Regions from separate parts of the Bradyrhizobium sp. LTSP857 genome, predicted to be linked through region 1. Evidence: riboswitches for the same ligand, from Rfam matches in the RefSeq annotation. Region 1 holds a riboswitch; the other holds the start of a gene.
The links. A riboswitch is a leader RNA that binds a small molecule or an ion and turns the genes downstream of it on or off. The one in region 1 is predicted to bind glycine.
Positions count from the first base shown of each region.

Region 2: it holds a riboswitch for glycine, as region 1 does, so the genes downstream of both, UP06_RS36005 (D-amino acid dehydrogenase) here and gcvT (glycine cleavage system aminomethyltransferase GcvT) in region 1, are expected to answer to the same signal.

Region 1 is NZ_JYMS01000049.1:701,718-705,124, forward strand. Features, by position in the region: gene alaS (alanine--tRNA ligase) at 1-795, opposite strand, end outside; glycine riboswitch at 1,017-1,105, shown strand; gene gcvT (glycine cleavage system aminomethyltransferase GcvT) at 1,247-2,395, shown strand; gene gcvH (glycine cleavage system protein GcvH) at 2,408-2,776, shown strand; gene gcvP (aminomethyl-transferring glycine dehydrogenase) at 2,943-3,407, shown strand, end outside.
Region 2 is NZ_JYMS01000049.1:544,558-547,964, reverse strand. Features, by position in the region: gene UP06_RS36010 (ABC transporter permease) at 1-463, opposite strand, end outside; gene UP06_RS36005 (D-amino acid dehydrogenase) at 646-1,959, opposite strand; glycine riboswitch at 2,028-2,156, opposite strand; glycine riboswitch at 2,160-2,264, opposite strand; gene UP06_RS36000 (M20/M25/M40 family metallo-hydrolase) at 2,359-3,407, opposite strand, start outside.

The sequences.
Region 1 (3,407 bases):
CGGCCCGGTGCCCAGCGCCGACGCGGTCGCATCGATCAAATGGCGGAACAGATCGGTCTCGAACACGCTGTCGACGCCCTGCATGATGCTGGCCATGCGCTCGAGGCCCATGCCGGTGTCGATCGAGGGACGCGGCAGATCCACGCGCTCCTCTTTCGTCACCTGCTCGTACTGCATGAACACGAGATTCCAGAATTCGAGGAAGCGGTCGCCGTCCTCTTCCGGCGAGCCCGGAGGTCCGCCCCAGATGTGCTCGCCGCGATCGATGAAGATCTCCGAGCACGGGCCGCACGGACCGGTGTCGCCCATCGCCCAGAAATTGTCCGAGGTCGGGATGCGGATGATGCGGTCGTCGGAGAAGCCGGCGATCTTCTTCCAGAGGGAGGCCGCCTCGTCGTCGGTGTGGTAGACGGTGACGAGCAGCTTGTCCTTCTTGAGCCCGTATTCCTTCGTGATCAGCGTCCAGGCCAGCTCGATCGCGCGCTCCTTGAAATAGTCGCCGAACGAGAAGTTGCCGAGCATCTCGAAGAAGGTGAGATGGCGCGCGGTGTAGCCGACATTGTCGAGGTCGTTGTGCTTGCCGCCGGCGCGCACGCATTTCTGCGAGGTGGTGGCGCGCTGATAGGGCCGCTTCTCGACGCCGGTGAAGACGTTCTTGAACTGCACCATGCCGGCATTGGTGAACATCAAGGTCGGGTCGTTGCGCGGCACCAATGGCGAGGACGACACGATCTCGTGGCCGTTCTCGGCAAAGAAGTTCAGAAAGGTCGACCTGATCTCGTTGACGCCGCTCATGTTCATCCAATCGGGTGTGCTTGGGCCCGCTATACGCCATCCAAACCGCAAGTTTGGGCTGATATCTGCGGACAGAAGCGCTTTTAGACAAGGCCAGCTTCGCTGTCCAGAAACTGTGCAGAGAGATCAGAGGGTTGCCGCAGGCGCGCAATCCCGTTGAAAGCCGCTAGCTGCGCGTTGACAGGCTTGGCCGGGCTGTGGTCTTTACCCATCTGTATCGTACGGCCACGTCGGGAGAGACCGGCACTGGTGCCGGCGCCGAAGGAGCAACCGCCCCGGAAACTCTCAGGCAAAAGGACCGCGTGGCTTTGACAGCATCTGGAAAGAGGCGCCGACGGGCATAGCCCGGACAGCGTCCGCCGACGGGATAATACTCTCAGGCACAGCGACAGATGGGGCTTCGGGTGGTGTCCGCGGGGAATTGTCCTCGGGAACCGCCGAGGGCCCTGTGATGCTTTCGCGCGACGACCAAGATTCCCTCAAGACGACGCCCCTTCACGGGCTGCATGTGTCCCTCGGCGGCAAGATGGTGCCGTTCGCGGGCTATGACATGCCCGTGCAATATCCCGCCGGTGTGCTGAAGGAGCACCTCCATACCCGCAGCCAAGCCGGCTTGTTCGACGTCTCCCATATGGGCCAGATCGCGCTCAGGCCAAAGTCAGGCAAGGTCGAGGATGCCGCCCGCGCGCTGGAGCGGCTGGTGCCTCAGGACATCGTCGCGGTTGCGCCGGGGCGACAGCGCTACGCCCAGTTCACCAATGCGGACGGCGGAATTCTGGACGATCTGATGGTCGCCAATTTCGGCGATCATCTGTTCCTGGTGGTCAACGCCGCCTGCAAGGAAGAGGACGAGGCGCATCTGCGCGCGAATCTCCCCGACGACTGCATCATCGATTCGCTGACCGAGCGCGCGCTGATCGCGCTTCAGGGCCCGAGGGCGGACTCGGTGCTGGCGAAATTGTGTGCAGAGGCGCCCGCCATGAAGTTCATGGACGCCGGCCCGCACAAGGTCGCAGGCATCGACTGCTTCGTTTCGCGCTCCGGCTACACCGGCGAGGACGGGTTCGAGATCTCGGTTCCCGCCGGCGATGCCGAGCGCCTCGCCAAAACGCTGCTGGACAATCCTGACGTCATGCCGATCGGGCTCGGCGCCCGCGACAGCCTGCGACTGGAAGGCGGGCTCTGCCTCTACGGCCATGACATCGACACCGCCACCACACCGGTCGAGGCCGCGCTGGAATGGTCGGTGCAGAAGAGCCGCCGCACGGGCGGTGCACGCGCCGGCGGTTTTCCCGGCGCGGAAAAGATTCTGGCGCATTTCGACCAGGGCGCAAGCCGCCGCCGCGTCGGCCTGCGCACCGAGGGCCGCGCGCCGGTGCGCGAGGGCGCGCTGCTGTTTGCAGATAGCGCCGGCGGCGAGCCGATCGGAAAGGTCACATCGGGCGGCTTCGGCCCAAGCCTGAATGCGCCGGTCGCGATGGGCTACGTGCCCACGCAACTCAGCGCACTCGGCACAAATCTCTTCGCCGAGGTGCGCGGCCAGCGTCTGCCGCTCACGGTCGCCGCCATGCCTTTCGTGAAAAATACCTACAAACGCTGAGGACTTAAGAAAATGACCACGACGCTGTACACCTCCGACCACGAATGGCTGGCCATCGACGGCGATGTCGCCACCGTCGGGATCACCGACTACGCGCAGTCGCAGCTCGGCGACGTCGTGTTCGTCGAACTGCCCAAGGTCGGCCGCACATTGAAGAAGGCCGAAGCCGCCGCCGTCGTGGAATCGGTGAAGGCTGCCTCCGACGTCTACGCACCGATCTCCGGCGAAGTGCTCGATGTCAACGACGCACTCGGCAGTGAGCCGGCGCTGGTCAATTCGGATGCGCAAGGCAAGGCCTGGTTCTTCAAGATCAAGATTGCCGACAAGAGCGAGCTCGGCGGCCTCATGGATGAAGCCGCTTACAAGGCACACACGGCGTGAGGATTATGAGCCGAGCCGCCACCCCGTACTCACTGTCATCGCCCGCGAAGGCGGGCGATCCAGTACGCCGCGGCCCTTCGGTTCAATCACGAACGCCTGCGAATACTGGATGCCCCGCCTTCGCGGGGCATGACGGCGACGACGACATCTAAAGCGAGGACCCATGATGACCGCGCACCGCAAATCCAACGGCGACACCACCACTTTCGTTCGCCGCCATATCGGCCCCTCCGCGCGTGACGTGACCGCGATGCTGGAAACCGTTGGCGCCAAGAGCGTCGACGCGCTGATGGCGGAGACGCTGCCGGCCTCGATCCGGCAGGCCGCGCCGCTCGATCTCGGCAAGCCCTTGAGCGAGACCGAGGCGATCGCGCATATGGCCGAGCTGGCGCGCGACAATCAGGTCTTCACCTCGCTGATCGGCCAAGGCTATTCCGGCACGATTTTGCCCGCGGTGATCCAGCGCAACATTTTGGAGAGCCCGGCCTGGTACACGGCCTATACGCCCTATCAGCCCGAGATCAGCCAGGGCCGGCTGGAGGCGCTGCTCAACTTCCAGACCATGATCTGCGACCTCTCCGGGCTCGATGTCGCCAATGCCTCGCTGCTTGATGAGGCGACTGCTGCGGCC
Region 2 (3,407 bases), 160 kb from region 1:
AGACCTCGATCAGAACGTAGCCGATCACGAACACCGGCACCGAGAAGCCGAGCACCGAGAGCCCCATCACGAAGCGGTCGATCCAGGTGCCGTGCTTCCAGGCCGCGATCACGCCCAAGGGAACGGCGACGATGACGGCGAGGATGATGGTCGACAGCGCGATCGAGATCGACGGCTCGACGCGCTGGCCGATCATCTTCATGACCGGCAAATTGGAGATCAGCGAGGTTCCGAGATCGCCGTGCAGCAGCTTGCCGACCCAGGTGACGAACTGCACGATCAAGGGCTCGTTGAGGCCGAGCGAAGTGCGGATGCGCTCGAGCCGCTCGGGCGTGGCGTTGTCGCCGGCGAGAATCGCGGCGGGGTCGCCCGGCGTCAACCGCAGCAGCAGGAAGACGAACAGCGCCACCACGCCCATCACGGGCACCGCGGCCAGAACGCGGCGAATGAGATAACCTAGCATGCACCTATCTCCGGCTGCGGAACTTGTGGGGGCTTGAGGCGCCCGTTGCTTCTATCGTGTCTATCATGCGCGCCTGTCATTCGGGCTGGAAATGCCGGCGGGAGTTGCCGGCTTTTCGGGGCAAATTGTGTGCCAAGGGCAGGGCGGTCGCAAGGGGCCGCCCCGCATGGGTTTGCGACCACTCAGGATGCACGACGCAGCTTGCGCTCAACCGCAAGTTCACCTTGACGCGAGGGAGCGATCGGCGGTGCATTGAGCCCGCGCCAGCCGTCGATGGTCCCGGCAATCATCTGCGCGGTCGCGGCCGACAGGGTCCAGCCGAGATGGCCGTGGCCGGTGTTGAAGAACACGCCCGGCATCCGCCCTGCGCGCACCACCGGCATCATGTTCGGCATCATCGGGCGCAACCCGGCCCACGGAATAACCCGCGACGTTTCGACGGCGGGGAAGTTGCTGCGCACCCAATCGACCAACGGCTGCACGCGGTCGGCGCGGATGTCGCGGTTGAAGTCGTTGAACTCGGCCGTGCCGGCGACACGAAAACGATCTTCGCCGAGCCGGCTGGTGACGATCTTCGCGGCCTCGTCGAGCAGGCTGACGGTCGGCGTCGCGTCGCGGCTCTCGGTGGTGTCGAGCTGCACGGTGATCGAGTAGCCCTTCACCGGATAGACGTTGACGCGCTCCTCGAGGAGGGCGGCGAAGTGACGGCTGGCAACGCCGGCGCAAACCACGACGCCATCGACCTTCAGCATGCCGCGCGCGGATGCGACAGCATCACTTGCGGCAAGGTCAGCCCAGCCGACGACGAAGCCACTGCCAGCGCGGGCGATCGAATCGATGTTGGCGTCGTGGATGAAGGTTGCGCCGCGGCGCTTGCAGGCGTCTGCCAGTCCGCGGGTGAACTTGTGGATATCGCCGGTCGCATCCGACGGCGTGTAGAAGCCGCCGTAATACTGCTTGCGCAGCGTCGGCTCGATCGTGCGGATCTCCTCCGGCGTTACCGGGCGCCGATCGAGGCCGCCCTCCTGCAACAGCGCATTGACACGCAGGCCGGATTCAAAACCCTTCTTGTCGTGATAGATGTGGAGGATGCCGCGGCGTTCGAGATCGAAGTCAATGCCTTCGCGCGTCGCAATCTCGAACAGATGCTTGCGGGCTTCGATCGCGAGTCGCGTGGTCTCGATGGTGTTGGCGCGGTAGTTGCCGATGTTGGCGACGAACTCGCCCATCCAGGAATATTTGTGCCAGTTCGGCCGCGGGTTCATCAACAGCGGCGCGTCGCGCCGGAACATCCAGCGCAGGCCTTTCAGGATCGTCGCGGTGCTGTTCCAGACTTCGGCATTGCTGGCGGAGAGCTGTCCGCCATTGGCGAACGAGGTCTCCATCGCGGCGTAGCGGTGCTTGTCGAGCACCGTCACCTCAAAGCCGCGTTCAAGCAGGGCATAGGCAGTCGTTACGCCGGTGATACCGGCGCCGATAATGGCAATATGGGTCATGGCAGGTTCGGGGCTCCCGTGAGTTAGAGTCGGCTAACCGCCGGCCACAAGGCCGTTGGCGGCGCCCCATCTGTCACGGTTACCTGAGAGCTTGATCCGGCGCGGACCTGACAAGGGCGGACCCTCACGAGGTCTATGCGGACTATCCCCTTCGGTGGACGTCACGACCACGCTGGCCGCGCCGTCTCTCTCCAGATCGTCCTGACGATACAGTCCTTTTGCCTGAGAGTTTCCGGGGCGGTTGCTCCGTCGGCGCCACAACGAAAGCTAGAGGCCTTCGTTGTGATCTCTCCCGCATCGTCGCGTGGACCAGCGACAAGTACGATACGCCTCATTTTTGGACAAGGCTAAATTTCGACCGCGACTGCCAACGCATTGTGCAGTGCGAAATTGATTCAATTATTCCAGGGTCGCCAGCAGCCCGGCCATCAGGCGGCCGCGCTCGACCAGGCTGTCGACCTCGATGAATTCCTCCAGCATGTGGCCGTTGCCGCCGCGCACGCCGAGGCCGTCGAGCGTTGGGATGCCCATCGCGCCGGTAAAGTTGCCGTCGGAGCCGCCGCCGGAGCTCGCATGCGGCAGCTTCGCGCCAAGCGATTCGGCGATGCCGCGCGCCTTTTCATAGAGCGCCATGGTGCCGGCATCCGGCTCCCACACCGGGCGGGTGACGCCGCGCGTGACCTTAAAGGAGACGTCATTGGCTGAGCCCGACAGCGCCAGCATTCGCTCGACGCCGCGATCGAGATCGGCCTGACGCTTGGCCATGGAAAGCGCTTCGCCGGTGGCGGTCGTGGCAACGCAATTGACCCATTGGCCGCCATGCACGACGCCGACCGAGAAGGTGCAGTCGTCCGTGGTCATCGCGTCGATCGCGAGAATCTGCCGCGCCATCTCCCGGATGGCGGAGCGACCCGCCGACAGCGTCGCGCCGGCGTGGCTCGGACGTCCGGTCGCCTCGAGATTGAAGCGCGCGATCGCATAACGTCCGGTGGTGACGCCGTTGTCGGCGCGGCCGGGCTCGGGCACCAGCACGTATTTGTTGCGCGCGGCCTCCGCCTCGATGATGTCGCGTGTCGAGGGCGTGCCGACTTCCTCGTCCGGCGTGAACAGCACGGTAATCGGCAGCGGCGTTGTGAAGGAGGCGCGCGCCAACTGCCGGATCGCTTCCAGCGAGAGATAGTTGCCGCCCTTCATGTCGTAGATGCCGGGGCCGTAGCATTTGCCGCCCTCGCGGCGCCATGTCAGCTTCTCGATGGTGCCGACCGGGTGGACGGTATCCATATGCCCGGCGATCAGGATGCCCGGCTCGCCCTGCTTCGGATGGGGAAAGCGCGCGCGGATGACGCCGCCAAAGCCTTGCCGGCCTCCAATGCGCTCGATCGTCGCACCCATGATGGCCATGTCCCGCGCTGCGATATCGAGCATGCGGTTGACCGCGCCTGCGTCCC